Regions from separate parts of the Phreatobacter oligotrophus genome, predicted to be linked through region 2. Evidence: predicted binding sites of a transcription regulator. Region 2 holds the regulator's gene; the other holds the start of a gene.
The links. The regulator PhoB, encoded in region 2, activates phosphate uptake and scavenging genes when phosphate is short. The targets are predictions, from matches to a motif close to TGTCATNNANCTGTCAT.
Positions count from the first base shown of each region.

Region 1 (15,284 bases), on a different contig from region 2:
CCCGATGAAGGCGATGGTGCCGGCGACCGAGACGGCAGCCCCCACGCCGAGCGCCACGCCGGTGATGACGACGAGGCGCAGGCGGGCGACCCCGACGCCGAGGCTCTCCGCCGCCTCCTCGCCGAGCGCCAGCGCCCGGAAGGCGCCGCGCTGCAGATAGAGAATGAGGGCGGCGGGAATGATGAAGGGGAGCGCCAGCGCCACGTGGCGCATCGAGCGGTCCTCCAGCGAGCCAAGCAGCCAGAAGGCGATCTCGAGCGCGGCAAAGGGGTTGGGCGCGAGATTCATCGCGAGCGCCGTGCCGGCGCCGGCGAGGCTCGATATGGCAAGGCCCGAGAGGATGAGGAGCAGCAGGCTGGCATTGCGGCCAGCCACCGCCACCAGCACGAAGACCGACAGGAAGGCGCCGGCAATGGCCGCGACCGGCAGGCCCCAGGACAGGGCGTCGTTGAGCCCGAGCGAGATGGTGGCGACCGCCGCGAAGGCTGCCGATTGCGGCGCGCCGAAGAGGGAGGGCGCGGCCAGCGGATTGCGCAGGAGGCCCTGCATCGCCGCCCCCGACAATCCGAGGATGCCGCCGATGGCCACCGCAAGGATCGCCCGCGGCAGCCGGATCTCGGTGACGATGGTGCGGATGGCCTCGTCGCCGCGGCCAAGAAGGGCCGCGACGATGTCGGAGGGGCTGAGGCGCACCGGCCCCGCCGCGAGGGAGGCAATGGCGAGGACCGCGACGAGGAGGGCAAGGCCGGGGACCAGTCCCCGCCGCGCCAGGCCCGTCATCGTCGCCGCGTCACTCACCAGTTCGCCCTCAGGCCGGCATAGAAGGAGCGGCCGGCCGTGCCGTAGTTGTAGACCTCCTCATAGCGGACATTGGTGAGGTTCTCGACCCGCGCAAAGGCGGTCCAGGTCTTGTCGATCTGGTAGGAGGTCCTCAGGTCAAACCGCATGTAGGGGTTGAGGCGCAGGGTCTCGCCGCTGCCGGAATAGCGCTGCGAGACGTAGGTCATGGAGGGCTCGATGCTCCAGGCCGGCGTCGGCGTCACCACGAAGCCGAGGGTGCCGACATTGCGCGGACGGCGGGCGAGGGTGAGGCCCGTGGTAAGATCCTTGGCCTCGAGATAGGTCCAGCCGGCCCGCATCCTCACGACATCCGGCCAGAGCACGAAGCTTGCCGCCATCTCGACGCCGCGGGTCTCGGCCCGCGCCACGTTGAAATAGCTGCTGGTCAGCGCGTTGTACTCGATCAGGTTCGAGAAGCGGTTGGTGAAGGCGGTGACCGACAGGGTGCCGCGGCCGCCGAGGATGGACTGGTCGATGCCGGCGTCGAAGCCGAGGCTGGTCTCGGCCTGGAGGTTCGGATTACCGTAGATCGGCGCGTAGAGCTGGAACAGGGTCGGCGCCTTGCCGCCCGTGCCGGCGCTGGCGCGCAGCTTCGTTCCGGTCTCGGTGATGCGATAGGCCAGCGTGCCGCGCCAGGTGGCGAAGCGCGCCACGCCGACCACGTCGTCGATGCGGCCGCCGATGGACAGGTCCAGCCGCTCGCCGAGCGGCAATTGCCACAGGGCGAAGAGGGCGCGGGTGTTCTGTCCGGCCTCCAGCGTCGAGGCGCGGGCGATCGGCGTCGGCAGGTAGCGTTCCGAGAAGGTCTCCGCCGTCTCGCGCTCCAGCCGGGCGCCGAACGTGACGCGTCCGGCGAGACCCAGACGCAGGTCGCCCTGGTACTCGGCGCCGACGCGCTGGCCGTAATATTCGGAGAGCGTCGAGGTGGTCTGCGCCGGCGTCTGGTTTGACCCGTAGCGCACCTCGCGGAAGATGCGCTCGGACCGCGCGAAGAAGGTGGTGATGGCGTGGGTCAGCGCGCCGTCCAGCGTGTCCCACGAGCCACGGCCGTAGATCTGGTAGAAGCGGCGGAAGGCGACGTTCGGCGTATCGGGATACTTGCCGGAGGCGGCGTCATATTCGGAGCGGGTGGCGCTCGCCATCACGCCCGCCTCGAAGCGGAAACCGGTGCCGGGATCGTAGCCGAACCGGCCGTAGCCGCTGTAGCGGTCGTAGCCGTCGGCATCGTAGCCCGCGGTGACCGCGGGGTCGAAGCGGCTGATGCGATAGCCGTAGCGGGAGAAGCCGTCGGAGCGCGCGAAGGAGCCGGAGGCGGCGTAGCTCCAGGGGCCCTGCGACCCGTGGATGCCGCCGGAGACGGCGCCGGTGCCGTAGCTGCCGCCCTCGATCTGGGCGAAGGCGCCGGTGGGCCCAAGGCCGCGCTTGGTGATGATGTTGATGACGCCGCCCATGGCGTCGGAGCCGTAGAGGGCGCTTTGCGGGCCGCGCAGCACCTCGATCCGGTCGATCAGCGCGGGCGACAGGATCGACAGGTCGAACTCGCTGCTGGCCGAGGACGGATCGCCGACGCGGACGCCATCGATGAGCACCAGCGTCTGGCCTGAACTGGCGCCGCGCAGGCGGACGGTGGTGGAGGCGCCGGGGCCGCCGGTCTCGGTCACGTCGAGGCCGGGCACGGTGCGCAGCACGTCGACCAGCGAGCCGGGATTGGAGGCCTGCAGCTGCTCACGCGGCACGACGGTGATGGCGCTGCCGGTGCGCTGGATCTCGGTCGGCGAGCGGTTGGCCGTCACCGTGATGTCGACGGAGGGCAGCTCTGTCTCGCGTGGTTGTGGCGGAGACTGGCTGAAAGCAGGTGTGGAAACAGCAGAAAAAGCCGCGTAAGCGGCGGCAAGGGCAAGCCTTGCCCGGAGAGGGTCGCGAACCATGTGTCACCTTCTTCGGCCCACCGCCGAAGTTTGGGGTCTAAGGACACTCTGGGCCGGTCTCCTGGCTCGCGACTGGTCCGGTGAGGGACCGGCTCCAACCTTCCCAGTCCCGGAGGACCAGTGGTGCGTGGAGCTTGGCGTCGCTTACAGTTGCGGGGGCAGCTGCGGCATGGGGCCTTTCGGCCCGCACCGCATTCCCGTTTCACCCGCCTCGCGGCGGGCACCCAGAGCAGCGCCATCACAACCACGGGGCGCAGGCGGCCGCAAGCCGTGCCGCAGGGGCATCGGGATCCCCCCTAAGGGGGGAGGGCTGTGGACAAGTCGGCGCGGGGAATCGGTGACGCCCGGGGGCGGGCTTGCTAGACCGGGGGCGTGGGGAGTGCTCGCCGATGGGCGAACCGGGATCGGACAAGGACACGGATGTGCCGCGGCGGCCGACGGAAGATCGCTTTGCGCGGTCGGAACTCCGCCTACGAATCGTGCTGTCCGGCACGACGCGGCTCGGGCCGGGCAAGGCCGACCTGTTGGAGGCCATCGGCCGCACCGGTTCCATCTCAGCCGCCGGCCGCGACCTCGGCATGAGCTACCGGCGGGCCTGGCTGCTGGTCGACGAGGTGAACCGGCTGTTCCGCCGTCCCGTCGTGGTCACCTCCGCCGGTGGCAGCCATGGCGGCGGGGCGAAGCTCACCGATTTCGGACGGGCCCTGGTGGCCGCCTATCGGCGCGTCGAGGAGCGCACGCGCGCCGCGATCCGCGAGGAATTCGCGCCCTTCGAGACCGACCTGGTGGACGAGCCGGATCAGCCGGGCTGAGCTTTCGGCACCGCGCCGGGCAATCCGCTCTCGTCGATGGCGCCGGCCTTGACCAGCGCCTTCATCGGAACACCCGGCGCGAGGTCCAGCGCCGCGGCCGCGAGCCGCGTCACCGCCGCGACGATCACGTCACCGCCGGTGAGCGTCACGGTCACGGTGGCGAAGGGGCCGCTGGCGTCCGCCTCGACGCGGGTGACGGTGCCGTCCAGCACCGTGCGGGTGCTCAGGTCTCCGGCCGGGCCGCGGGCCAGCGCCACGTCGGTGGCGCGAATGGCGACGCCGACCTCGTCCCCGAGGGGCAGCAGGCCGGGCACGACGATCTCACCGGCAGGATGATCGAGCAGGGTGATGCCGTAATCCGGCAGGCGCTGCTTCACGCGGGCGGTGAGCACCGACCGCAGGGCAAAGCGGTCGCCACCGGACCGGTCAAGCCCCGCGGCGAAGACCTCGGAGGGTGTCCCGGTGGCTACCACGCGTCCCGCCTCGAGCCGCACGACATGACTGGCGAGCCGCGTCACTTCCTCTACGGCATGACTGACATAGACCACGGGGATGGCGAAGGCGTCGCGCAGCCGCTCGATGAAGGGCAGGATCTCCTGGCGCCGCGCCTGGTCGAGCGAGGCCAGCGGCTCGTCCATCAGCAGCAGGCGCGGGCTCGCCAGCAGCGCGCGGCCGATGGCGACGCGCTGGCGTTCGCCTCCCGACAGGGTCGCCGGCCGCCGGTCGAGCAAATGGCCGATGCCCAGCACCTCCACCACCGGATCGAAGGCGATGCGCCGTTCGCCGCGCGGCGTGAACCAGCGGCCATAGGTGAGGTTCGCCTTCACCGAGAGATGGGGCAGGAGCAGCGCGTCCTGGAAAACGAGGCCGATGCGGCGGCGATGCGGTGGCACGGTCCTGCGGCGCGCGGTGTCGAGCAGCACGGTGTCGCCGAGGGTGATGCGCCCCTCCTCCGGGCGCTCCAGGCCTGCGAGCAGGCGGATCACCGTGGACTTGCCCGAGCCGGACGGGCCGAAGAGGGCGGTGACGCCCGGCCCGGCGGTGAAGGCGGCGTCGAGGGCAAAGCCGGGGCGGGTGAGGCGGCAGGCGAAGCGGATCATGCCGGCGCGCCGTGACGGTTGCCGCTGCGCCGCGCCAGCCATTCCGAGGCGACAAGGGCGGCCAGCGCGATGATGACGGCGACGATCGACAGCCGGAAGGCGATGGCATCGCCCCCGGGCACCTGGGTGGCGTTGTAGATCGCTGAGGGCAGGGTCTGGGTCTCGCCGGGAATATTCGAGACGAAGGTGATGGTCGCGCCGAACTCGCCGAGCGCCTTGGCAAAGCACAGCACGGCCCCCGCAATGATTCCGGGGAGCGCCAAAGGCAGGGTGACGGTGAGGAAGACCCAGGCGGGGGAGGCGCCCAGCGTGCCGGCGGCCTCGCCGAGCCGCGTGTCGATGGCCTCGATGGACAGGCGCACGGCGCGCACCATCAGCGGGAAGCCCATGACCGCGCAGGCAAGCGCCGCACCGGTCCAGCGGAAGGCGAGGACGATGCCGAAGGTTGATTCCAGCCAGGCCCCGATCGGTCCGCGGCGGCCGAAAAGGACCAGGAGGACATAGCCGGTGACAACCGGCGGCAGGACCAGGGGCAGGTGGACGAGCGCATCCACGAGGCTCTTTCCCGGAAAGCGCCCGCGCGCCAGCAGCAGGGCGGCGAGGATGCCGAGCGGCAGGCTGGCCAGCGTCGCGACGGTCGCGACGCGCAGGCTCAGGCCGATCGCCGTCCATTCCTCGGGGGTGAGCGAGAGCGCATACATGGGGTGGGTCTAGCGCAGGACCGTGAAGCCTTCAGCCTCGAAGATCCGGACGGCAGCCGGCGAGGCGAGATAGGCGAGGAAAGCGACCGCGTCCGGATGGGTCGAGCCCGCCGTCACGGCGACCGGATAGGCGATGGGCGGGTGGCTGCCGGCGGGAAACGTGCCGACGACGCGCACCCGCGGCTCGGTCCTCGCATCGGTCGCATAGACGATGCCGAAGCGCGCCTCGCCGCGCGCCACGAGGGCCAGCGCCGCGCGGACATTGTCGGCGCCGGCGATGCGCGGGGCGACCTCCGTCCAGACGCCGAGGGCGGTGAGCGCAGCCTGCGCATAGCGCCCGACCGGGACAGACTGGACATTGCCGGTGGCGAGGCGGGAGGCGCCGATGGCCGCGGCCAGCGGAAAGCCAGGGGCGATGGCGAGGGCCACGGGGGTTTCGCTCACCGGCTCGACCAGGACGAGGCTGTTGCCGAGCAGGGTGCGGCGGGTCCCGGCGCGGATGAGGCGGCGCTGTTCGGCAAAATCCATCCAGTCGAGATCGGCCGAGGCGAAGAGATCCGCCGGGGCGCCCTGGTCGAGCTGCCGCGCAAGGGCGGAGGAGGCCGCGAAGGAGAAGGTCACGCGCTTGCCCGTCTCGCGCTGCCAGTCGGCCGCGATGGCCGTGAGGGCGGTCTGCAGGCTCGCGGCGGCGAAGACCACCAGCGGGCGCGTCTCCTGTGCCCGGGACGGGCTTGCGACACCGGCCAGCAGGACCAGGGGCAGGATGCGGCGGGTGAAGCCGAGGATGCGCATTTCGTTATGCTCACACGAATATATCGATGCGCATAACGCCGTGTTGTCGCGGCGCCGTCAAGTCGGGGATGGGGTCAGGCGATGCGTTTCAGGCGGGCCGCAAAGAAGCCGTCGAGACCGGCCATGCGCGGTTCATCATGCGGCCAATGGCTGGGCAAGGTCCGCAAATGGCCTGCCGGCGTGACGAAATCGGCAATGCCGGGAAACTCGTCGGGGGTGATGGGGTCGACCACCAGGCGCTGTTCCCGTGCGAGCAGTGCGGCAATCTGCGCCTCGCCCTCGTCCGGCTCCAGCGAACAGGTGCAGTAGACCGCGCGGCCACCCGGTTTCAGCAGGTCGGCGAGGCGGTCGAGCAGCCGCGCCTGGAGGCGCGCGAGCCCGTCCACATCGGCGGCCGACTTCAGGTGCATGACGTCGGGATGGCCGCGCAGCGTGCCGGTGGCGGTGCAGGGCGCATCGAGCAGGATGGCGTCATAGGTGCCGTCGAGCTGCAGCGCGTCGACGGCGCGGATGGTCACGTCGAGCTTCAGCCGCGCCATGTTCTCGGCGAGACGTTCGAGGCGGCGCGCATTGCGGTCGACGGCGGTGACGCGGGCGCCGGCGCTGGCGAGCTGGGCGGTCTTGCCGCCCGGGGCGGCGCAGAGGTCGGCGACGGCGAGGCCGGTGACGTCGCCGAGCAGCCGTGCGGGCAGGGCGGCGGCGGCGTCCTGCACCCACCAGGCGCCGTCCTCGAAGCCGCCGAGGTCGGGCACCGCGCCGTCAGGCAGCAGGCGCACGGACCCTGTCGGCAGCAGGGAGCCGCCGAGGCGCTGCGCCCAGCCGGCCGGGTCCGCCTTGACGGTCAGGTCCAGCGGTGGCTCGTGGATGACGGCTGCGGCCATGGCGCGGGTCGTCGCCTCGCCATAGGCCGCGATCCACCGCTCGCGCAGCCAGGGCGCGAGATCGTCCAGCGGGTCGAGGCTGGCGAGGTCGGCCTCGCGGTCGCGGGCAAGGCCACGCAGCACGGCATTGGTGAGCCCGGCGAAGCCCTGCGTCTTCTTGTTGGCCTCGACCATGCGCACCGCCGTGTCGACGGCGGCATAGTCGGGCACGTCGAGGAAGAGGATCTGGCAGGCCGCGGTGCGCAGCACGGTCTCTAGCCGCGGAAGGCCCTCGGGCAGGCCCTTCGCGAGGCGCTCTGCAAGCAGGCGATCGATGGAGCCGAGGCGGCGCAGAGTCGTCGCGGCGATCTTGCGGGCGAGCGCGCGGTCGAGGGGCGAGAGATCCGTCGGCTCCTCCAGCGCCTCGTCGAGCGGGCGGCGGCGCAGCAGCACCGCCTCGACGAGGTCGCAAGCGCGCCGCCGTGCGGGCAGGCCGGGCGGGGGCGGCGGCGGGGCCTTGGGCTTGCGGGCCGGGAAGAACGGGCGCTTGCCGCCTTGGAACTTGCTCATGCCGCCCGTTTAGGCGCGGATGCCCATCCGCGGCAAGCGTTCTAGCTCCTCTGGCCTCAGCCCCAGGGGCCGCGGGCCTGGCGCGAGCCCCAGGCGGCGGCTTGCGGCGGCAGGTAGCCGACGCCCCAGGCCTGGGCGAGCTGCTGCAGCGCGGAGATGCGGTTGCCGGTGTCCGGATGGGTGGAGAACAGATTGTCCATCCGCTCGCCGGACAGCGGGTTGATGATGAACATGTGCGCGGTCTGCGGATTGTGCTCCGCGGTGTTGTTCACCGTCATGGCGTGGCCGCCGGCGATCTTGGCGAGCGCCGAGGCGAGCCACATCGGGTTGCCGCAGATCTCGGCGCCAAGCTTGTCCGCCTCATATTCGCGCGAGCGGGAGATCGCCATCTGCACGATGGAGGCGGCCAGCGGTGCGAGGATCATCATGGCGATGGTGCCGATGATGCCGAAGCCGTTGCGGTTGTCGTTGCTGCTGCCCGAGAAGGCCGCGAAATTGGCGAGCATGGAGACCGCACCGGCGAGCGTCGCGGTGATGGTCATGGTCAGCGTGTCGCGGTTGCGGATATGGGCGAGCTCGTGGGCGACGACGCCCGCCACCTCCTCGCGCGTGAGCATGTTGAGGAGGCCCGTGTTCACGGCGACCGCGGCATTCTCGGGATTGCGGCCGGTGGCGAAGGCGTTGGGCTGGTCCTCGTGGATGATGAACAGCCGCGGCATGGGCATGCCGGCGCGCTGGGTCATCTCCCAGGTCATCTGCCAGAGGTCCGGGGCGCTGTGCTGGTCGACCTCCTGCGCGCCATACATGTTGAGCACGGCGCGATCGGAGCCCCAGTAGCTCCAGAAATTCATGGCGCAGGCCACCGCCAGCGCGATCAGCATGCCGGCCTGGCCGCCGATGAGGAAGCCGACGCCCATGAAGAGCGCGGTCATGGCGGCGAGGAGGATGGCGGTCTTCATGTAGTTCATCGACACCCCTCCTGCGGGTTCGGCCCCTAGATTGGATGGGACAGGGACGCAAACAAGGGTCCGCCCTGTCGCAGGCGCGCGGCGGCGGTCCGGTCGCTTGCGTACGAACGAGTTGATCTGGTAATCGGCTTGGTCGCCCCCCGCATGCCGGAGATCCCGCATGACCTACGTGGTCACCGAGAACTGCATCAAGTGCAAGTACACGGACTGTGTGGAGGTCTGTCCGGTCGACTGCTTCTATGAGGGTGAGAACTTTCTCGTGATCCACCCGGACGAATGCATCGACTGCGGCGTCTGCGAGCCGGAATGCCCGGCCGAGGCGATCAAGCCGGACACCGAGCCGGGGCTGGAGAAGTGGCTGGCGATCAACGCCGATTTCGCCGTGAAATGGCCGAACATCACGCAGAAGCGCGACGCCCTGGCCGATGCCAAGGAATGGGACGGCAAGCCCGGCAAGGAGAGCCTCCTGTCGCCCGAGCCGGGCTCCGGCGACTGAGCCTGCGGCGGTAACCAAACCCGGCGATTGCGGACCTCGCCGGGGCGGGGCGCAGCACAGTCTTGTCGCCAAGCCTTTGAATTCGGCGAAAATTGTGGTACGGTAGGGCCACAGTCGATCAGAAAAGCGGTCCCACCGGTGCGCTCCCCTCGTGCGGAGCGTTATTTTTCGGAAAAATCCGACAAATCGTCGCGATGGAGCCCTGCACAGGCCGCCAATCGCGCCGCGGAAGATCGTTTTCGCTCATCGCCTGACGTCAGGGACCTGTCGGGCGATCCGGCTCAGTCCCTTTCGCGCGAAACGCCACGGCGCCGCGGTGCGGCCGTGGACCCGCAGGAACCTTGTTTCCATCGCGGGCATCACCAGCGGCCGGCCACGGCCGACGAGGAGTAAGGCGCAGTATGACCGTGAAGAAGAACGCGCAGACCCGTCAGGGCTTCAAGACGAACGAATACATCGTCTATCCGTCCCACGGCGTCGGGCAGATCGTCTCCATCGAGGAGCAGGACATTGCCGGCTTCAAGCTCGAGCTGTTCGTCATCACCTTCGAAAAGGACAAGATGACGCTCCGGGTGCCCACCGCCAAGATCGCCCAGGTCGGAATGCGCAAGCTGGCCGAGCCCGATGTCATGGCCAAGGCCATGGACGTCCTCAAGGGCCGCGCCCGCGTCAAGCGCACCATGTGGTCGCGCCGCGCCCAGGAATACGAAGCGAAGATCAATTCCGGCGACCTGATCGCCATTTCCGAGGTCGTCCGTGACCTGTTCCGGTCGGATGCCCAGCCCGAGCAGTCCTACTCCGAGCGCCAGCTCTACGAGCAGGCCCTCGACCGCATGGCCCGCGAACTCGCGGCCGTCGAGCGCGTCGGTGAGGCCGAGGCCGTGAAGATGATCGAGGCGCAGCTCGCCAAGGGTCCGCGCCGCGGCCCGGCCAAGGCCGAGACCGAGGCGGACGACGCCGACGAGAGCGACGAGCCCGAGGTCGAGGCGGCCTGATCCCGCCGCCGACATCACCAGAACCATCGCAAGAGCCCGGCCCGTGCCGGGCTCTTGTCGTTTCAGGCTCCGGCACAGCCGGGCAGCAACTTTGGGTCACAACAGCTGTGGAGCCGTTGATCCGCAGGGGAAGCACCTGCGTAAACCACGACGAGAGCAAAGACCGCCTGCGCATCCGCGCCCAGGGGACACATCATGGCTCAGGCACCCGGCATCGGTCGCATCCTCGCCAAGGCGGCGATGAACGCCCCTTTCCTCGCGCGCGAGGAAGAACATGACCTCGCCGTGCGCTGGAAAGACGGCGCCGACGAAGCGGCGCTGCACCGGCTCGCCCAGTCGCACATGCGGCTGGTCATCGCCATCGCCGCCCGGTTCCGCAATTACGGCCTGCCGATGCAGGACCTGATCCAGGAAGGCCATGTCGGCCTGCTGGAGGCTGCGGCCCGCTTCGAGCCCTCCCGCGAGGTCCGCTTCTCCACCTATGCGACCTGGTGGATCCGCGCCTCGATCCAGGACTACATCCTGCGCAACTGGTCGATCGTGCGCGGCGGCACCTCGTCGGCCCAGAAGGCGCTGTTCTTCAACCTGCGGCGCCTCAGGGCCCAGCTGTCCCAGACCATGGGCTCGGGCGTCGGCTCGGCCGCCATCCACCAGCACATCGCCCAGGCGGTCGGTGTCTCGGTCGCTGACGTCGCCGTCATGGACGCCCGGCTCTCCGCCAACGACATGTCGCTCAACGCCCCGAGCTTCGAGGGTGATGGCCAGAACAGCAGCGAGCGGCTCGATCACTTGCCCGATGCGGCGCCCCCGCCGGACGAGGTGGTGGGCGAGGCCATCGACAGCGACCGCCGCGTGCGTTGGCTGCGCGACGTGCTGCACGTGCTCTCGCAGCGCGAACTCGACATCATCCGGGCGCGGCGGCTGGACGAGGACCAGGCGACGCTGGAGTCGCTCGGCGCCCGGCTCGGCATTTCCAAGGAGCGGGTGCGGCAGATCGAGAGCCGCGCCATCGAGAAGCTGCGCAAGGCGCTGGTGGATCGTCACCCCGACGCCACCGCCCTGGTCTGACGCGTCAGTCCTCCAGCGGCCGGGCCTCTTCCGGCAGCATGATCGGAATGCCCTCGCGGATCGGATAGACGAGGCGGGCGGCGCGCGAGACCAGCTCGTTCGCCGCAGCGTCATATTCCAGGGGGCCCTTGGTGACGGGGCAGACCAGGACTTCGAGCAGGCGCGGATCAACCGTGCCAGGCCGGGTCTGCGGCACGGCGGTCTTGGTCTCGGGCGTCGGCTCGGTCATGAAGCAATCCTCGTCGCGGGCGGCCTCTCTCTAGCGCGGCCATGATCGCCGCGCCAGACGCGCCCGGTTCAGTTGAGGCTCTGCGTCTCGCTCGCGGGCTTGTCCTTGGCGAGCGCCATCTCGGTGACGGCGACCAACAGGGCGGCGCGGGTCTTGAGGTCGGGGGCCTCCAGCAGCGCCTGCTTCTCCTTGATGCCCCAGGGGGACATCATGCAGAGCGCATTGACCAGCGTCTCGGTCGGGGCGGTGCGGATCCCCTCCCAGTCGGCCTCGAGGCTGTTGACGTCGAGGAACTCCTTGAGGGTCTTGAGGAGGCCGTCGCGGTCGACCTCGCCCTCGCCGGCCCGCGCCTCGAAATCACCGGCGAAGGGCTCGAAATCGACCCGGCACTGGCGATAGGCGGTGGTGGCGGGGAGTTCCTCCACGACGCGGAAGCGGGCGATCCCCGACAGGCTCAGCATGTAGCGGCCATCGCCGGTCTCGGCGAGCTGGGTGATGCGGCCGACGCAGCCGACGCCCGCCAGCGACGGGCGCTTGGCGTTCTCGTCCGCGGGCACGGGCTGCACCATGCCGATCAGGCGACGCCCCGACAGGAAGGCATCGTCGATCATGGCGAGGTAGCGCGGCTCGAAAATGTTGAGCGGGAGCTGCCCGCGCGGCAGCAGCAGGGCGCCCGGGAGCGGGAAGACGGGGATCACGTCCGGCAGGTCTGCCGGGCCCCGGTAGGTCACGTTGGTGGCCATGGCAGTGCTCCGTGGCGACACGACAGGGTCATCCCCGTCATCTAGGGGGCCGGACGCGCTCCGCCAGTCCCCCCGCCGCGCCAAATCAGCGCGCCGTGCCGTGATACTCCGGATTGGGCCGCATGTCCGTCGCCGAAGCCATGCGGTTGGACATGTTGTAGAAGGAGGCCGTCGCGGCGATGTCCCAGATGTCCTTCTCCGAGAACCCGGCCTTGCGCAGGGCCTCGCGGTCGGGCTCGTCGATGGTCCAGGGCGCTTCCGTCAGCTTGACGGCGAAGTCGAGCATGGCGCGCTGGCGGGCATCGAGCTTCGCCGCCCGGTAGTTCATCACCATGAGCTCGCCGAGTTCCGGGTCGCCGGAGAGCTGGCGCACCGCGGCGCCATGGGCGGTGAGGCAGTAGAAGCAGCGGTTCACCGACGACACGGCGACCGCAATCATCTCGCGCTCCAGCTTGCTGAGCCCCGAGGGGGCCAGCATGAGGTCGTTGTACATGGCCGAGAAGGCCTTGAGCTTGGCGAGATCGTGCGTGTAGGCGAGCAGCACGTTGGGCACGAAGCCGATCTTCTCGACGCATTTGCGGAAATAGGCCTCGGTCTCGGCGTCGAGGGGGGCCGGCGCGAGGTCCAGCGCGATGATGGGCTCCGCCTTCGGTGCCGGGCGCGGCTTCTCGGCGCTCTTGATCGGCTCGGGCTTTGCCACCTTGGCGGGCGCGGTCCTGGCCGGGGTGGCCTTGCCGGCCGCGGCCTTGCCGATCCCTGCCTTGGTGACCGGCTTGCCCTTGCTAGTCTTCGCCGAGCCCTTCGCAGCCATCGCCCATCTCCCGAAAATGGCGGTGCCATGGTCCCGCCAAAGCTTCGTCATCACCGCGTCTTGAGGACCTAGCATGGCGTCCGGAACCGACGAAATGGGCTTTACGGCCGAGTCCGGGCGTGATCATCCTGCCTTCGCGGGAACAAAAATCACGAATCCGCCCTCTGGGAGACGAGCATGACCAATCGGGCCGAGGATGCGCGGGGGGCCGCGGCCATCATCGAGCAGGCGGGCATCATCCTGCGGGGCACGGCGCCAGGCGTTCCACCCGATTACGCGGCCGACCTGTTTGGCCGCAGCGATGCCGAGGACCTCGTCGCCTACGAGTCCCGCGACATTGCCAGCCTCGCCGCCGAGAGCTTCTCGCATTTCTCCCGCCGCACCCCGGGCGGCTCGACCATCCGCATCGCCGATCCCGAGCCGACCTCGGCCGCCTCGCGCCTTGCCGCCGTCACGGTGGTCGAGGTGGCCAACGAGAACATGCCGTTCCTCGTCGATTCCGTCCTAGGCGTTCTGGCGGAACAGGGCTTCCAGGTCCGCCTCGTCGCCCATCCCATCCTCACCGTCGACCGCGAGCCCGACGGCGCGCTGTCAGCCTATCGCGGCCTCGAGCCGGGCGAGGACCATGCGGCCCGCGAGAGCCTCATCCACATTCATGTCGACCGGATCGGCGACGAGGCGCGGCGGACCGCGCTGGAAACCGAATTGCAGGCGACTCTCGCCGACGTGCGGATCTGCGTGGCCGACTGGAAGCCGATGCAGCAGCGCGTCCGCGCCATCATCGAGGACCTCAAGGAAAACCCGGTCCTGCCGGTCACGGAGATGGCGGAGGGCATCCAGTTCCTCGAATGGCTGGTCGCCAACAACTTCACCCTGCTGGGCGTGCGCGACTACAGCTTCGTCGGCGGCGTCGCCGACGGGCAGCTCGAGCCTGATTTCGTCTCCGGCCTCGGCATCCTGCGCGACGACACGGTGCGGATCCTCAAGCGCGGCACCGAGCTGGTGGTGATGACGCCGGAGCTGCGCGAGTTCCTGATGCAGCCGGTCCCGCTCATCATCACCAAGGCCAATGTGAAGTCCCGCGTCCACCGCCGGATCCACATGGACTATGTCGGCGTGAAGCGCTTCGACCGGCAGGGGCAGCTGGTGGGCGAGGCGCGCATCGTCGGCCTCTTCACCTCCACCGCCTATACCCGCTCGACCAAGACCATCCCCTATCTGCGCCGCAAGGTGGACCGGGTGCTGACCCGCGCCGGCTTCGATCCCGACGGCCATTCCGGCAAGGCGCTGGTCAACGTGCTGGAGAGCTATCCGCGCGACGAGCTGTTCCAGATCGACGACGAGACGCTGTTCCACCACGCCATGGCGGTGATGCAGCTCGAAGACCGGCCGCGGGTACGCGTGCTGCCGCGCGAGGATCGCTTCCACCGCTTCGTCTCGGTCATGGTCTATGTGCCGCGCGACCGCTTCGACACGACCGTACGCCTCGCCATCGGCAACCATCTGGCCCAGGTCTATGACGGCCGGGTCTCCGCCTTCTATCCCTTCTTCCCCGATGGTCCGCTGACCCGCGTCCACTTCATCATCGGCCGCAACGAGGGCGAGACGCCGCGCGTCGACCGCGTGGCGCTGGAGACGGCGGTCTCGCGCATCGTGCGGACCTGGAGCGACGGGCTGGGCGAGGCCATCGCCCTCATCCATGGCCCGGCCAAGGCCGGCGATCTCATCGCCCGCTACCGCGAGGCTTTCTCCGCCGCCTATCGCGAGGCGGTCACGCCGGAAGCCGCCATCGGCGACATCCGCATCCTCGAAAGCCTGTCGGACCAGCGCGCCCTCGCCATCGACTTCTACCGCCCGGAGGGTGGCGAGCGCACCGAGGCCGGCCTCAAGGTCTTCTCGCGCGGCCGCCCGATCCCCCTGTCGGAGCGCGTGCCGATCCTCGAGGCCATGGGCTTCGCGGTGGTGGACGAGCGCACCTACGAGATCGCCGCCGGTGGCGCCGGCGCGGCGCCGGTCTGGCTGCACGACATGGCGCTGGCGCGCCCCGGCGGCCAGGCCATCGACCTGGAGGCGCTCGACGAGAAGCTCGAGGCCGCACTGATGGCGGTGATGCGGGGCGATGCCGAAAGCGACGGCTTCAACGCCCTGACGCTGGAGGCGGGCCTTGCCTGGCGCGATGTGGCGGTCATCCGCACGCTCGCCCGCGTGCTCCGGCAGATCCGCGCGCCCTTCAGCCAGGACTATCTCTGGGCGACGCTGCGCAAGCACGCGACCATCGCCAAGGGCGTGGTGCTGATGTTCCACCTGCGCTTCGACCCGCGCCTTGGCCTCAGCGCCGCCGAGCGCGACGCCAAGCTGACCGACCTCCTCG
Region 1 covers NZ_PZZL01000003.1:145,821-161,104, reverse strand. The annotation lists gene C8P69_RS07950 (FecCD family ABC transporter permease) at 1-780, opposite strand, end outside; gene C8P69_RS07945 (TonB-dependent receptor plug domain-containing protein) at 795-2,633, opposite strand; cobalamin riboswitch at 2,803-3,011, opposite strand; gene C8P69_RS07940 (winged helix-turn-helix domain-containing protein) at 3,158-3,580, shown strand; gene modC (molybdenum ABC transporter ATP-binding protein) at 3,568-4,680, opposite strand; gene modB (molybdate ABC transporter permease subunit) at 4,677-5,381, opposite strand; gene modA (molybdate ABC transporter substrate-binding protein) at 5,391-6,173, opposite strand; gene C8P69_RS07920 (RsmB/NOP family class I SAM-dependent RNA methyltransferase) at 6,248-7,603, opposite strand; gene htpX (zinc metalloprotease HtpX) at 7,660-8,571, opposite strand; gene fdxA (ferredoxin FdxA) at 8,732-9,067, shown strand; gene C8P69_RS07905 (CarD family transcriptional regulator) at 9,469-10,062, shown strand; gene C8P69_RS07900 (RNA polymerase factor sigma-32) at 10,258-11,130, shown strand; gene C8P69_RS07895 (Trm112 family protein) at 11,135-11,359, opposite strand; gene C8P69_RS07890 (LON peptidase substrate-binding domain-containing protein) at 11,428-12,102, opposite strand; gene C8P69_RS07885 (peroxidase-related enzyme) at 12,188-12,802, opposite strand; gene C8P69_RS07880 (NAD-glutamate dehydrogenase) at 13,091-15,284, shown strand, end outside.
Region 1: a site for PhoB is predicted at 12,959-12,975, ahead of C8P69_RS07880 (NAD-glutamate dehydrogenase). Genes of this name have one in related genera too.

Region 2 (15,284 bases):
CGCGAGCATGGCGGCGATTCGCTCGCGCACCAGGTCGGGGCGCTCCATCGGGAAGAAGTGCGTGGTCTGCGGATCCAGGGTCTCGGCGACAGTCCGTGGGGCGACGCGCACGACCTTGGCCGCGCCACCGACCACGGTGGAGCCGCTGCCGGCGGCGAGGATATGGACCGGCATGGGGACGCTCTTCAGCGCTTTCCAGGACGCGTGGCGCTGGGCCGAGAAGGTCGCGGATTCCCAGGCCGGGTTGCAGGCGAGGCGCACGCCCTCGGGGTCATCGACGAAGCCGCCCTCGACATAGGCCTCCAGGAACCCGGGGGTCCAGGTCGAGAAGGCCTTGCGGGTGCGGTAGGTCGCCAGCGCCTCGGCCTTGGACGGGAAGACCGGGCGGCGCTTGGCGGCGCCGACGGCGAGGCCGAAGCGGCGCGACCGGGCCCTGCCCCAGGGGGTGTAGAGGGCGAGCCGCACGGCCGGCGGCATGAAGACGGGATCGAGCAGCACCAGCCCCCTCACCGCCCTGGGTCGCTGGCTGGCGGCGAGGAGCGACACCATGCCGCCCATAGAGTGGCCGGCGAGCACGACCGGCGGCGCCCCCTCCGGCACCCAGCGATCAAGCACCGCGATGATGTCCCGGGCGTAGGGCCACCAGTCGATCAGGCCGGCGGGATCGGCAGGAAGGGTCGAGAGGCCGTGGCCGCGCTGGTCGATCGCGGCGATGGCGGTGGTCTCAGCCAGCGGCGCCAGCAGCGGGTCGTAGGTCAGCGCGTTGAAGCCGGTCGCGTGCAGGAAGATCAGGTCGGGCGCGCCGTCCTGGCGCCCCCAGCGCAGGACGGACAGGGCGCCATCGTCCATAGCGAGGTCGGACCGGCGGGCGGCCGTTGGGAAAATGTCGGACATGCGGGCCGCCTTGCGGTTTCTGGCCGTCAGTCGGCCGGCGGAATCTCGAGCGGCACCGCGGCCTCGTCCTTGACCTGGCCGAGGGTCAGGACAGTGCGGACATTGCGCACATTGGGCGTCGCGGTCAGCTCACCGACGAAATGCTGGAAGCTCGCGAGGTCAGGGGCGACGCATTTCATCACGAAGTCGAAATCGCCGGAGACCGTGTGGCACTCGCGGATGACCGGCCAGTGCCGCACCTTCTCGGCGAAGGCGTTGAGGTCGGCCTCGGCCTGGCTGGCGAGATGGACCATGGCGAAAACGGTGACGCCGTAGCCGAGGCGCTCGGCCGCCAGCAGCGCACGGTAGCCGCGGATGACGCCCATTTCCTCAAGGGCCCTGACGCGCCGCAGGCATGGCGGTGCGGAAATGCCGACGCGGCTTGCCAGCTCGACATTGGTCATCCGGCCGTCGGCCTGGAGCTCCCTCAGGATCTTCCAGTCGATGGCGTCAAGGCGTGCCTTCACGGGGCGCGTCTCCGGTTTGGCGAGCGGCGGGGCTTGCCAGCCGGATAGCGCAGCCCCCCTGCCCGCGCAACAAAATTTCGCCGCAACCCTGCCCCACGTGATAGGGGTTGCGTATAGGGGCCAACGTGCGGCTTGTGACTTTTGCCCGTGCCGCGCGTTGACCATCATCCGCGCTGTTTTTTGCGACGACTGATTTTCAGAGGCTTGCCATGAGCTTGATCGATCTCGACCGCCTTCGGTCGACGCCCTTGCAGACCGACCCCTACGACTATGTCGTGGTGCCGAATTTCGTGAAGGTCGAGCGGCTGCAGGACATCCTGAAGGACTATCCCGACGTTCCCGGCCCGGGATCGCATCCGCCGTCCGTTCTCGACATCCGCGGCGACTTCAAGGCCCTGATGGACGAGCTCGACGAGGAGCCCTTCCGCCGCATCGTCGAGGAGAAGTTCGGCGTCGACCTGACGAACCGGCCGACCATGTACACGGTGCGCGGCTATACCCGTGCCACGGACGGTAAGATCCACACCGATTCCGAGACCAAAATCATCACCGTCCTGCTCTACATGAACGATGACTGGGACGCCGATGGCGGGCGCCTGCGCATCCTGCGCAGCGGCAGCGACCTCAACGACTATGTCGCGGAGATCCCGCCGCATGGCGGCACGCTGCTGATCTTCAAGCGCTCGGACACGTCCTGGCACGGCCATGAGCCCTTCGCCGGCAAGCGCCGCGCCATCCAGATGAACTGGGTCACCAGCCAGTCCGTCGTCGATCACGAGCAGGGCCGTCACGCCCGCTCGAGCCGGTTCAAGAAGTTCATCCGCATGATCACCGGCAAGGCCGCCTGAGGGTCTTCACGCATCGCATGTCGCGGCCCGCGTATCGGCATGCGATGCGTCTCATTCAGAAATCTGACGAATTCCATCAACGCTTTTCGTCGCAGGTCTGGGGAACAAGCCCCATTCAGCCTTGCGTGGCGTGCATAGCTACTCCACATTACCGGCCATCCGAGAGCGGTTTTTCCCTCCTTCCCCGGCCGGACATCATGGGCATCCAGCACGAGCGCGTCGTCATCATCGGGTCCGGTCCTGCCGGCTACACCGCAGCGATCTACGCCGCCCGCGCCATGCTCAAGCCGGTCCTGATCCAGGGCATCCAGCCGGGCGGCCAGCTCACCATCACCACCGACGTCGAGAACTATCCGGGCTTCGCCGATGTGATCCAGGGCCCCTGGCTCATGGAGCAGATGGAGAAGCAGGCGGCCCATGTCGGCACGCGCATCGTCTATGACCATGTCTCGGCGGTGGACCTGAAGCAGCGGCCATTCCGGCTCACCTGCGAGAGCGGCGCGGTCTATGAGACCGAGGCGCTGATCATCTGCACCGGCGCCCAGGCCAAGTGGCTGGACCTGCCGTCCGAGCAGAAGTTCCGCGGCTTCGGCGTCTCGGCCTGCGCCACCTGCGACGGTTTCTTCTACCGCAACAAGCAGGTGCTGGTGGTCGGCGGCGGCAACACCGCCGTCGAGGAGGCCCTGTTCCTCACCAATTTCGCCGCCAAGGTGACCGTGGTTCACCGGCGCGACTCCTTCAAGGCCGAACGCATCCTGCAGGACCGCCTCTTTGCCCATCCGAAGATCGAGGTGGTCTGGGATTCGACGCTGGACGAGATCCTCGGCCGCGACGACCCGGCCGCCGTGACCGCCGCCCGCCTGCGCAACGTCAAGACCGGCGAGACGCGGGACCTGCCGGTCGACGGCGTCTTCATTGCCATCGGCCATGCGCCGGCGGTCTCGCTCTTCGAGGGGCAGCTCCGCCAGAAGCCTTCGGGCTATCTGTGGACCGCCCCCGATTCCACCGCAACGGACATTCCCGGCGTCTTCGCCGCGGGTGACGTGACGGACGACATCTACCGGCAGGCGGTCACCGCTGCCGGCATGGGATGCATGGCCGCGCTCGAAGCAGAACGGTTCCTCGCCCACCACGCGACGATCCGCCAAGCCGCAGAATAAGACGCACAAGGCAGCCGGCTCCGGGGGATAGAATGGACTGGGACAAGCTGAGGATTTTCCACGCCGCCGCCGCAGCCGGCAGCTTCACCCACGCGGCCGATACGCTGGGGCTCTCCCAGTCGGCGGTGTCACGACAGGTCTCCTCGCTGGAGCAGGACCTGAAGGTACCGCTGTTCCACCGCCATGCGCGCGGTCTCGTTCTCACCGAGCAGGGCGAGCTTCTCTATCACACGGCGCAGGACGTGCTGATGAAGCTCGAGAGCGCCAAGGTGAAGCTCACCGATTCGAAGGAGCGCCCAAACGGTGAGCTGAAGGTCACGACCACGGTCGGCCTCGGCACCGCCTGGCTCGCCCCGCGTCTGGGTGAATTCCTCGACCTCTATCCCGACATCCAGATCAAGATGATCCTCACCGACGAGGAGCTCGACCTGTCGATGCGCGAGGCCGATGTCGGCATCCGCGTCCGCCAGCCGGTGCAGCCGGACCTGATCCAGCGCAAGCTGTTCCAGATCAAGTTCCACGCCTTCGCGTCGTCGGACTACCTGAAGCGCCACGGCACGCCCAAGGGCGCGGCCGAACTCGACGGCCACCGCATCCTCGCCTTTGGCGGGCGGGCGCCGAACTACATGCAGAACGTCACCTGGCTCTCGACCGCCGGGCGCAACGGCATGGCGCCGCGCTCCTTCGCCATGACGATCAACAACATTTCCGGCCTGGTGGCGGCGGTGGAGAACGGCATCGGCATCGCCGTGCTGCCGGACTACCTCATCCGCGACGGCTCGGGGCTGGTGCAGATCCTCGACGAGGAGGAGATGCCGGTGCTCGACGCCTGGTTCGTCTATCCGGAAGAGCTGAAGTCGGTCGCCCGCGTGCAGGTGTTCCGCGACTTCCTGGTCTCCAAGGCCTCGCGCTGGCCGGGCTGAGGCGGTCGCAGGCACCATTCGGGGGCCAGTACCCCGGACTGAGCACTGGAACCTCCCACCGTCATGCCCGGCCTTGTGCCGGGCATCCACGAATTCTTTGGTGAAGCCACGTGTTCAAGTCGTGGATCGCCGGGACAAGCCCGGCCATGACGACCAGGACAGTGCGAGGACCGGCTGGCGGCCCGGCAGTCTAGCCCGCCGGAAAACTCACCCCGCCGAGAGCCGGGCCTCCAGCGCCTCGATCCGGGCCTTCAGCGCCTCGTTCTCCTCGCGCGCCTTCACCGCCATCTCGCGCACCGCCTCGAACTCCTCGCGGCTCGGCAGGTCCATGTCGCGCAGCAGGCGCTCGGCCTGGGTCTTCACGAAGGTGTCGGCCTCGCGCTTCATGCCCTGGGCGAAACCGGCGGCGTCGGTCATGAACTTGGCGAACTCGTCGGCGATGCGGTCGGTGGTCTGGGTCATGGAACGCGCCTCCTCGGCGTCGTGATGGGTCTGTGAGAGGGTATGGGGACCCCGCCGCGCCGTTGCAAGGGCTCGCGGCGTCATCGCGCCGGTCTTGACCGCGTCACGGCCCGCGGGCACAGCACCGCCATGCCGCTGCTCGCCCTGCCCTTCCCCGTGATCGACCCGGTGCTGATCGAGATCGGCCCGCTCGCCATCCGCTGGTATGCGCTCGCCTATATCGCCGGCTTCCTCTTCGGCTGGTGGCTGGCGAAGCGCCTGCTCGCCACCGACCGGCTCTGGGCCGGGGGCAAGGCGCCGATGCCGCCGGCGGCCATCGATGACGCCATCGTCTGGGCGGCGCTGTGCGGCATTCTCGGCGGCCGCCTCGCCTTCGTGCTCATCTACAATCTCGACTATTACATCGCCCATCCGGCAGCGATCATCGCGGTCTGGGAAGGCGGCATGGCCTTCCATGGCGGCATCGTCGGCGCGGTGGTCGGCCTGTTCATCTTCGCCCGCCGCAATTCCCTGCCCGTCCTGCCGTTGATCGACCTCGCGGCCATCGTCGCGCCGATCGGCATCGCGCTCGGGCGGCTCGCCAACTTCATCAAGCCGGAGCTGTGGGGCCGCGTCACCGATGTGCCCTGGGGCATCATCTTCCCCGGCGCCGGGCCCGATCCGCGCCATCCGAGCCAGCTCTACCAGGCGGGAACGGAAGGCCTCCTGCTCTTCGTCGTCCTGCTCATCATCGCCCGCTCCGGCGGATTGAAGCGCCCGGGCTTCCTCGCCGGCTGCTTCGGCATCGGCTATGGCCTTGCCCGATCCTTCGGCGAACTCTTCCGCCAGCCCGACCCGCAGCTCGGCTTCCTCTTCGCCGGGGCGACCATGGGCCAGCTGCTGTCGGTGCCGCTGATCGCCGTGGGCCTGTGGCTGGTGCTGCGGTCGCGCCGCGCCGCCCCATGACGGCGCTCGCCGAGGATCTTGCCGCGCTGATCGCCAGCGAGGGCCCGATTCCCGTCGATCGCTACATGGCGCTGGCGCTCGGCCACCCGCGCCACGGCTACTACATGACGCGCGACCCCTTCGGCACGGCCGGGGACTTCATCACCGCGCCAGAGATCAGCCAGGTCTTCGGCGAGCTGATGGGGGTCTGGGCGGCTTCGGCCTGGGAGGTCATGGGGCGGCCGGAGACGGTCAGGCTGGTCGAGATCGGGCCCGGACGCGGCACGCTGATGGCGGACCTCCTGCGCATGGCGAAGGCCCTGCCGGCCTTCGCCGCGGCCCTGGATGTTCATCTCGTCGAGACCTCGCCGGTGCTCATCGCCCGCCAGCAGGCGACGCTCGCTGGTCTGCCGGCCAGCTGGCATCGCGGCCTTGATACGGTTCCACAGGGGCCGACCATCCTCATCGCCAATGAATTCCTCGACGCCCTGCCGATCCGGCAGTTCGTGCGCGTTGACGAGGGCTGGCGCGAGCGGCTGGTCGGCATGCGCGATGGCGCCCTCGCCTTCGGCCTGTCGCGCGACCCGGCGCCGCCCGGCCTTGTCCCGGAGGCCCTGCGCACGGCCTCGCCGGGCACGCTGGTGGAGATCTGCCCGGCCTTCGCCTCGCTCGCGGCGGCCCTCGCGGCCCGCGGTGCGCCACTTGCCGCCCTCTTCATCGACTATGGCCATGCGACAAGCCGCGGCGGCGAGACCCTGCAGGCGGTGAAGGCGCATCGTCCCGTCGATCCACTCGCCGAGCCGGGCGAGGCCGACCTCACCGCCCATGTGGATTTCGCCGCCTTCGCCACCGCGGCGCGCAAAGCCGGGTTGGCGGCAGGACCCGTCGTCCCCCAGCGCGACCTGCTCTTCGGGCTGGGGCTGGCGGCGCGGGCGGAGCGGCTCGCCAGCGCGCGGCCCGAGGCCTTCGAGACCCTGCGCGCCGGGGTCGAGCGCCTCATCGACCCGGCTCCCACCGGCATGGGCGCGCTGTTCAAGGCGATCGCTATTGCGAGCGACGCGGCCCTGCTGGCGCGGCTGCCGCTCGTCGATTGACAGTCCGGGGCGAAGCAGCTTTCGCTTCCCCCATGTACGTGACCTCTGGCACCCTCTCCGCCCTGCCCGGCATCCGCCATGCCTTCTTCACCCGCGAAGGCGGCGTGTCGGAGGGGCTCTATGCCTCGCTGAATGCCGGGCTCGGCTCGGCCGACCATCCCGACCGCGTCCGCGAGAACCGGCGGCGGATGGCGGAGACGCTCGGCGTCGGCCCGGATGCGCTGATCTCCTGCTACCAGATCCATTCGGACCTCGTGGTCGTCGCGGAGCGGCCGCATGACGGCGGCGAGCGGCCGAAGGCCGATGCCGTGGTGACGAAAGTTCCGGGCATTGCCTGCGGGGTCGCCTCGGCCGATTGCGGCCCGGTGCTCTTCGCCGATGCCGAGGCGGGCGTCGTCGGCGCCGCCCATGCGGGCTGGAAGGGCGCCATCGGTGGCATCCTGGAGGCAACCATCGTCGCCATGGAGAAGCTCGGCGCCGATCGCAGCCGCATCCGCACCGCCATCGGCCCGCTCATCCGCCAGCCGAGCTATGAGGTGAGCCAGGCCTTCGTCGACCAGTTCCGCAGTGCCGACGAGGCCTATGGCCGCTTCTTCGCGCCAGGCAAGCCCGGCCATGCGCAGTTCGACCTGCCGGGCTTTATCGCCCATCGCCTGACGGCGGCCGGTGTCGCGGCCGTCGATGATCTCGGCCTCGACACCTATCCGGACGAACAGCGCTTCTACTCCTACCGGCGCACGACGCATCGTCACGAGGCGGATTACGGCCGCCACATCGCGGGAATCGCCCTTCAGGGCTGAAGCGTATCGCCAGGCGGCACGCAGAGCCCCGCGGAATCGTCACTCTCCCGTCACACCCTGTTGATTGCGCTGTTGCTTGCCGCGCTGCGGCATTGTGGCAGGGGGGACAGGTTGCTAAGAGGGCGCCACCGTCGCCGCCGCGAGAAACGTTCCAATGTCGCGAAAATCCGGGATCAAGATCGTTTCCGGCAACTCAAACCGGCCGCTTGCAGAAGCGATCGGTGCCTATCTGAACACGTCGCTCACCAAGGCCTCCGTGCGGCGTTTCGCCGACATGGAGATCTTCGTCGAGATCCAGGAGAACGTGCGCGGCGAGGACGTCTACATCGTCCAGTCCACGTCCTTCCCGACGAACGACCACCTGATGGAGCTGCTGATCATCTGCGACGCGCTGCGCCGGTCCTCGGCCAAGCGCATCACCGCGGTGATCCCCTATTTCGGCTATGCCCGCCAGGACCGCCGGTCGGGCTCCCGCACGCCGATCTCGGCCAAGCTGGTGGCGAACCTCATCACCCAGGCCGGCGCCGACCGCGTCATGACGCTCGACCTCCATGCCGGGCAGATCCAGGGCTTCTTCGACATCCCGACCGACAACCTCTTCGCCGCGCCCCTGCTCGCCAAGGACATCAAGGAGAGCCGCAGCATCGAGGACGTCATGGTCGTCTCGCCTGACGTCGGCGGCGTGGTGCGCGCCCGCGCGCTCGCCAAGCGCATCGACGCCCTTCTCGCCATCGTCGACAAGCGGCGCGAGCGCCCGGGCGAGAGCGAGGTCATGAATGTCATCGGCGATGTCGAGGGCAAGAGCTGCATCCTCGTCGACGACATCGTCGATTCCGGCGGCACGCTGGTGAATGCCGCCGAGGCGCTGCTCGCTCGCGGCGCCAAGGACGTCTCGGCCTACATCACCCACGGCGTGCTGTCCGGCGGCGCGGTCGCCCGCATCACCGCCTCCAAGCTGAAGGAGCTGGTGATCACCGATTCCATCCAGCCGACCGAGGCCGTGCGCGTCGCCCGCAACATCCGCACCCTCTCGGTCGCCACGCTCATCGGCGAGGCCATCGCCCGCACGGCGAGCGAGGAGAGCGTGTCGAGCCTCTTCGACTGAGGCTCTAGCGCAGCGCCTTCAGCCTGGCCTCGACCTTGTCGAGGAAGGCCCGTCGCTCGGCATCTCCCGCCGTGTCCATCTGGTGCAGCGCCAGCCAAAGGGTCCGGCAGCGCGGATTGACGAGCGGGCGCAGCCCCCGCAGCAGCGTCCGGCGGCCGGGCTCGGCCATGACGAGCCGCCACCACCACCAGGGCGAGCCCAGCGTCGAGACCGCGCCGATGAAGCGGATCTGCGTCAGCACGCGGCCGATGGGCTTGCCCCCCGAGGGCATGGTGAAGGTGGCATGCGGCACCCAGACGCGGTCGAGCCAGCCCTTGAGCATGGCGGGGAGGCCATACCACCAGGTCGGATAGACGAAGAGCAGGCCCTCGGCCCACCGCAGGGCGTCGAGATGGGCGGCGACGGGGGCCTCGTTGAGCCCTTGCGTGTGATAGTCCCGCCGCTCCTGCGCATCCATGACGGGGTTGAAACCCTCGCCGTGGAGGTCGATGAGCCGGGTTTCGTGGCCCGCGGCGGCAAGCGCCGCAAGCGCGCGGTCGCGCACCGCGGCGGTGAAGCTCTCGGGACAGGGATGGCAATAGACGACGAGCATGCGCATGGCGGCACCACGGTCAGAATCGCTGTGGCGACAGGGTGCACGAGCGGCGCGGGGATGCTAGACGGCGGGCCATGGCTCCTCCCCTTCTTCAGCTCCAGGACATCGCCCTCACCTTCGGTGGCACGCCCTTGCTCACCGCCGCCGCGCTGTCGGTGGAGGCCGGCGACCGGCTGGCGCTGGTCGGCCGCAACGGTTCGGGCAAGTCGACGCTGCTGAAGATCGCCGCGGGCCTGGTGGAGGCTGATTCCGGCAGCCGCTTCGCCCAGCCGACGGCGACGATCCGTTACCTCCTTCAGGAGCCGGACCTCTCGGCATATCCGACCACCCTCGCCTACGTGGAGAGCGGCCTCGGGCCGGGCGATGACCCATATCGCGCCCGGATGCTGCTGGAGGAACTGGGGCTGACCGGCGAGGAAGGCACCGCCTCGCTTTCCGGGGGCGAGGCGAAGCGCGCGGCGCTCGCCCATGCCATCGCGCCGGAGCCGGACGTGCTCATCCTCGACGAGCCGACCAACCACCTCGACCTGCCGGCCATCGAATGGCTGGAAAAGACGCTGAAGCGCCTGCCCTCGGCCATCGTCATGATCAGCCATGACCGGCGGTTCCTGGAAAACCTGTCGCGCACCACCGTCTGGCTCGACCGCGGCGTCACGCGGCGGCTCGAGAAGGGCTTTGCCCATTTCGAGGCCTGGCGCGACGAGGTGCTGGAGCAGGAGGAGAAGGAGCAGCACAAGCTCGACCGGCAGATCGCCCGCGAGGAGCACTGGCTGCGCTATGGCGTCTCGGCGCGGCGCAAGCGCAATGTCCGCCGCCTCGCCAACCTGCACACCCTGCGCAAGGATTTCCGCGAACACCGCAAGGCCGTCGGCACCGTGTCGATTTCGGTGAGCGATGCCGACCTGTCGGGCAAGCGCGTCGTCGAGGCGCGCGGCATCTCCAAGCATTTCGGCGACGGCGCGATTGTCGACAACCTCACCATCCGCATCCTGCGGGGCGACCGGCTCGGCATTGTCGGGGCGAATGGCGCGGGCAAGACCACGCTGGTCAAGATGCTGACCGGTGTGCTGCCCCCCGATTCAGGGTCGATCGAGCTCGGCACCAACCTCGCCATGGCCAATCTCGACCAGAAGCGCGACGAACTCGACCCGGCCATGCCGCTCGCCGAGGCGCTGACGCGCGGGCGCGGCGACTACGTGACGATCAATGGCGAGAACCGCCACGTCGTCGGCTACATGAAGGACTTCCTCTTCGCTCCCGAACAGAAGGGCACGCCGCTGGGTGTCCTGTCCGGCGGCGAGCGCGGCCGGCTGATGCTGGCGCGGGCGCTGGCAAGCCCGGCGAACCTGCTGGTCCTCGACGAGCCGACCAACGACCTCGACCTCGAGACCCTCGATCTCCTGCAGGAGATGCTGACGGATTTCCCCGGCACGGTGATCCTCGTCTCCCATGACCGCGACTTCCTCGACCGCGTCTGCACCTCGGTGCTGGTGAGCGAAGGCGCGGGACGCTGGATCGAATATGCCGGCGGCTATTCGGACATGGTGATGCAGCGCGGGGCGGGCGTCTCGGCCCGCACGGTGGAGAAGCCGAAGGCCGAGAGCGCCGCCGCTCCCGCGCCACGCACCGAGAAGCCGGCGGACCAGCAGCGCCGGAAGCTGTCCTTCAAGGACAAGCACGACCTCGACACCCTGCCCGCCCGGATGGAGGCGCTGCAGCGCGACATCACCAAGCTGCAGGCGATCCTCGCCGATCCCGGCCTCTATGCCCGCGACCGCGCCGCCTTCGACAAGGCGAGCGCCGCAATGACCAAGGCGCAGGGCGACTTGTCGGCGGCCGAGGACCGCTGGCTGGAGCTGGAGATCCTCAAGGAGAGCCTCGAGGCCTGACCGCCTCAGGCGGCGCCGCCGGCGAAGCGCTCGTTGAAGGAATAGCCCGAGCCGCGCACGGTGCGGATCGGATCCGCCTCCCGGCCGCGCTTCACCGCCTTGCGCAACCGGCCGATATGGACGTCGACCGTGCGCTCGTCGATGTAGACGTCGCGGCCCCAGACGCCGTCCAGCAGCTGCTCGCGGGTATAAACCCGGCCCGGCGACTGCATGAGGAATTCCAGCAGGCGGAACTCGGTGGGCCCAAGATTGATCTCACGGCCGGCGCGGTGGACGCGGCGCGTCTCGCGGTCGAGCTCGATGTCGCCGGACTTGAGGACGCTGGAGAGATGCTCGGGCTTGGCCCGGCGCAGCAGGGCGCGGATGCGGGCGAGCAGCTCGGGAACCGAGAAGGGCTTCACCACATAGTCGTCGGCGCCGGTGGCGAGCCCGCGCACGCGCTCGCCCTCCTCGCCGCGCGCGGTGAGCATGATGACCGGCAGGCGCTCCGTCTCCGGACGCACGCGGATGCGGCGGCAGAGCTCGATGCCCGAGAGGCCCGGCAGCATCCAGTCGAGCAGGACGAGATCCGGCACCGCCTCGCGCAACCGCACTTCGGCCTCATCGCCGCGCCCGACCACCTCGACCTGATAGCCTTCAGCCTCGAGGTTGTAGCGCAGGAGGACGGTGATCGGCTCTTCGTCTTCGACCACCATGATGCGTGCGGTCATCGCTCGCTCCGTTTCGTCGCAGGCCGTGCCCGTGCGGGGCTCACGCCACCGGAACCATGCTGATCGTGTCGAGCTTCGGGCGCTCGTCGACCAGGGCCACGCCATTGACCATGTAGTGGATGGTCTCGGCGATGTTGGTGGCGTGGTCGCCGATCCGCTCCAGGTTCTTGGCGCAGAACAGGAGGTGGGTGCAGGGACCGATGTTGCGGGGATCCTCGAGCATGTAGGTGAGCAGCTCGCGGAACAGGGAATTGTAGAGGGCGTCGATGTCGCCGTCGGCGCCCCAGACCTCGAGGGCGGCCGCGACGTCGCGCTGGGCATAGGCGTCGAGCACCTGCTTCACCCGCTCCATGGCGAGGCGGGCCATGGCGTCGAAGCCGCCGGTGACCTTCGGAAGCGACTGCGTGCCGTTCATGGCGAGAACGCGCTTGGCATTGCTCTTGGCGAGGTCGGCGATGCGCTCGAGGTCGGCCGCGATGCGCAGGGCGCCGACGATCTCGCGCAGGTCGATGGCCATGGGCTGGCGCTTGGCGATGATGAGGATGCCGACCTCCTCGATCTCGCGCTGCAGCGCATCGACCTGGCCATCGGCGGCGCGCACCTGCTGGGCGAGCGCGTGGTCGTTGCGCATGAGCGCATCGATCGACCCGACGATCTGCTTCTCGGCGAGCCCGCCCATCTCCGCGACGCGCTGGGCCAGGCCCTTGAGCTCATTCTCGTAGGCGCTGACGGTGTGTTCGGTCATGGCAGGCTCCAACAGCTGGCGGCCGGGTCGGTCCACGGCGACCGCGGGCCTCTTCTAGGCCCCTCCCGTGACGCATCAATGACACTTGTTACGCCGCGATTTCAATATGTTGACAGATTTACGACGAGCCGCCCTCAAACAGGGGCTGCGCCATCCGGCGGCGTGGCGGCGGCCGCCGTTTCATCGCTGGCGAGCTCCAGCCGGACCGTGAAGGCCGCTCCCTCCCCGGGCGTGCTGGCGATGGAGAGCTTGCCGCGGTGGCGGTTGACGATGTGCTTGACCAGAGCGAGGCCGAGGCCGGTCCCGCCCTTGTCGCGGCTCGATGCGACATCGACACGGTAGAAGCGCTCGGTGAGGCGCGGCAGGTGCTCGGCGGGAATGCCGGGACCGAAATCGCGAACGGTCACCACGGCCTCGGTCGGCCGGCCATCCCGTCCCTCGGCATCGAGCGAGACGACCACGCGGCCGCCGGCCCCGCCATATTTCACCGCGTTCTGGACAAGGTTCTCGAAGAGGCGGAACAGTTCGTCGGCATCGCCGCGCACCCGGAGGGCCGCCTCGGCGGCCGCGATCTCGATGGTGACGCCCTGGTCGGCCGCGCCCTGGACGAGGGTGTCGCGGAGCTGCGCGATGAGGCTGACGAGATCAACGATCTCGGTCGGCCGCACATGCTCGTTCAGCTCCACCCGCGACAGCGACAGGAGGTCGTCGATGAGGCGCGACATGCGCCGCGCCTGGGTCAGCATGATGTCGAGGAAGCGGTCGCGGGCCGCGGGGTCGTTGCGCGCGGGTCCCTGGATCGTCTCGATGAAGCCGAGAACCGACGCGAGGGGCGTGCGCAATTCGTGGCTGGCATTGGCGACGAAGTCGGCGCGCAGCCGCTCCAGCCGCCGCTCCTCGGTGAGGTCGCGCAGCACCATGAGGATGTAATCGGGGCGCACGCCGTCGCGGGCCTCGGAGGTGATGGCCACTGGCACCGCGTCGACCCCGAACCAGCGCGCCACCGGAACGCGCTCCTGATAGTCGATGACCTGCGGCGTGTTGGCGGCGAGCGCCCTGCGCACCACGTCGACGACCTCCGGTGCGCGCAGGAAGAGCATCAGCGGCTCGCCCCGGCGCAGGCCCGGCAGCAGGCGGGTGGCCGCGGCATTGTGGGTGCGGACGACGAGCTTGGGGTCGAGCAGCACCGCGGGGACCGGCATGGCGGCCATCAGGCCCTCCACCGTCAGATCTGTGAGGCGGGCGGCGCGGCGGGCGAGCAGCGTCTCCTCCAGCGGCGCACGACCCTTCGGCCGCAGGCGCACCACGAAGCCGGCGAGGACGACGGTCAGGCCGGCGCCGAGCGCGAAGGGCCAGGACAATCCGGCGCCGAAGATCAGCGTCGCCGCCAGGGTGAGCGCGCATGCATAGAGGAACCAGCGTCCGGCCCAGCCCTCGCGCCAGTTCCTGTCGATCTCCTCGGTCATGCGCTGGTCCTTTGCCGACCCTTGCGGCCTGCCATGGCGGCGAGACGGGAGGATGACGGCATGTCAGTCGCGCCGGAAGGCGACGCTGGCGACCCAGCCGGTGACAAGCGCCAGCATGGCGGCGGCAAGCCCGTAGAACAGGCCCTGATCCCGCGCGGCATTGGCGACGAAGGCCTCGAAGCCGGTCTTGGCCACTTCGAAATTGGTGCTCTCGCGGGCGAGGATGACGCCGCCGGAGATGAGATAGATATCCACGTCGAAGGTGCCAACCGGGGTGTTCGGCACGATCGGGATGTTGGCGCGGAACAGATTCGGCGTGAGGAAGGTCACGCCGGTGGGGTTCTCGACATAGAGGCCCTTGGCGCGGTTGATGCGCAGGAAAGCCTCGCGGAAGGCCGGCGTCATGTTGGGGTTGGTGCCGAGCCGCGGCGTGATCGCGGTGATGGCGTCGATGCCGATCTGCTGACGGGCCCTGAGGTCGAGATCGGCGAGATCGGATGCCGGCTTGTTGCCGAGCAGCGCATAGAAGCTCGGCACATCGACGAACTCGCGGCCGTCGGTGTTCATCCAGATGCCGAAGACCCTGGACTTCTGCCGGGTCACGACGCGGGCCTTTGGCCCGCGGACCACCACGGCAAGGTCATAGCCGCCGGCGCGCGAAATCGTCTGCGCGTCGCGCTCGATGGCGCCGAACAGCACGATCTGGGAGCCGACGAAATTGGAGGTGATCTGCAGCCGGTGGGTCGAGAGCGAGGTGATCATCGTCTCGGCGCGAGCCGTCCCGGCGGCCAGCAGCAGCACCAGCAGGGCGGCCAGCCGGCTCATGTGCGGCCAACCCATTCGATGACGGTGTTGGAGAAGGGATCGTCCGGCTGCACCACGAGGTCGATGAGGAAGCGGACGCCGACAGCCAGCACGACGAGGCCGAGGAGGAGGCGCAGTTCCTCGCCCTTCATGGCGAGCGAGGTGCGGGCGCCGAACTGCGCGCCGATGACCCCGCCGATCATCAGCAGCAGGGCAAGAACCACATCCACCGAGGCATTGGTGATCGCGTGGAAGACCACCGCCATGAGCATGGTCGCGAGGGTCTGCAGGCTCGAGGTGCCGATGACGACGGTGGTGGAGACGCGCAGCAGGTAGATGAGCGCCGGCACCAGCAGGAA
Region 2 covers NZ_PZZL01000001.1:723,196-738,479, reverse strand. The annotation lists gene C8P69_RS03700 (alpha/beta fold hydrolase) at 1-894, opposite strand, end outside; gene C8P69_RS24135 (Lrp/AsnC family transcriptional regulator) at 921-1,400, opposite strand; gene C8P69_RS03690 (2OG-Fe(II) oxygenase) at 1,610-2,248, shown strand; gene trxB (thioredoxin-disulfide reductase) at 2,446-3,408, shown strand; gene C8P69_RS03680 (LysR family transcriptional regulator) at 3,441-4,331, shown strand; gene C8P69_RS03675 (accessory factor UbiK family protein) at 4,539-4,793, opposite strand; gene lgt (prolipoprotein diacylglyceryl transferase) at 4,923-5,738, shown strand; gene C8P69_RS03665 (class I SAM-dependent methyltransferase) at 5,735-6,811, shown strand; gene pgeF (peptidoglycan editing factor PgeF) at 6,844-7,611, shown strand; gene C8P69_RS03655 (ribose-phosphate pyrophosphokinase) at 7,766-8,716, shown strand; gene C8P69_RS03650 (NAD(P)H-dependent oxidoreductase) at 8,721-9,314, opposite strand; gene C8P69_RS03645 (ABC-F family ATP-binding cassette domain-containing protein) at 9,386-11,200, shown strand; gene phoB (phosphate regulon transcriptional regulator PhoB) at 11,206-11,910, opposite strand; gene phoU (phosphate signaling complex protein PhoU) at 11,951-12,655, opposite strand; gene C8P69_RS03630 (ATP-binding protein) at 12,790-14,121, opposite strand; gene C8P69_RS03625 (TIGR02186 family protein) at 14,185-14,946, opposite strand; gene C8P69_RS03620 (sulfite exporter TauE/SafE family protein) at 14,943-15,284, opposite strand, start outside.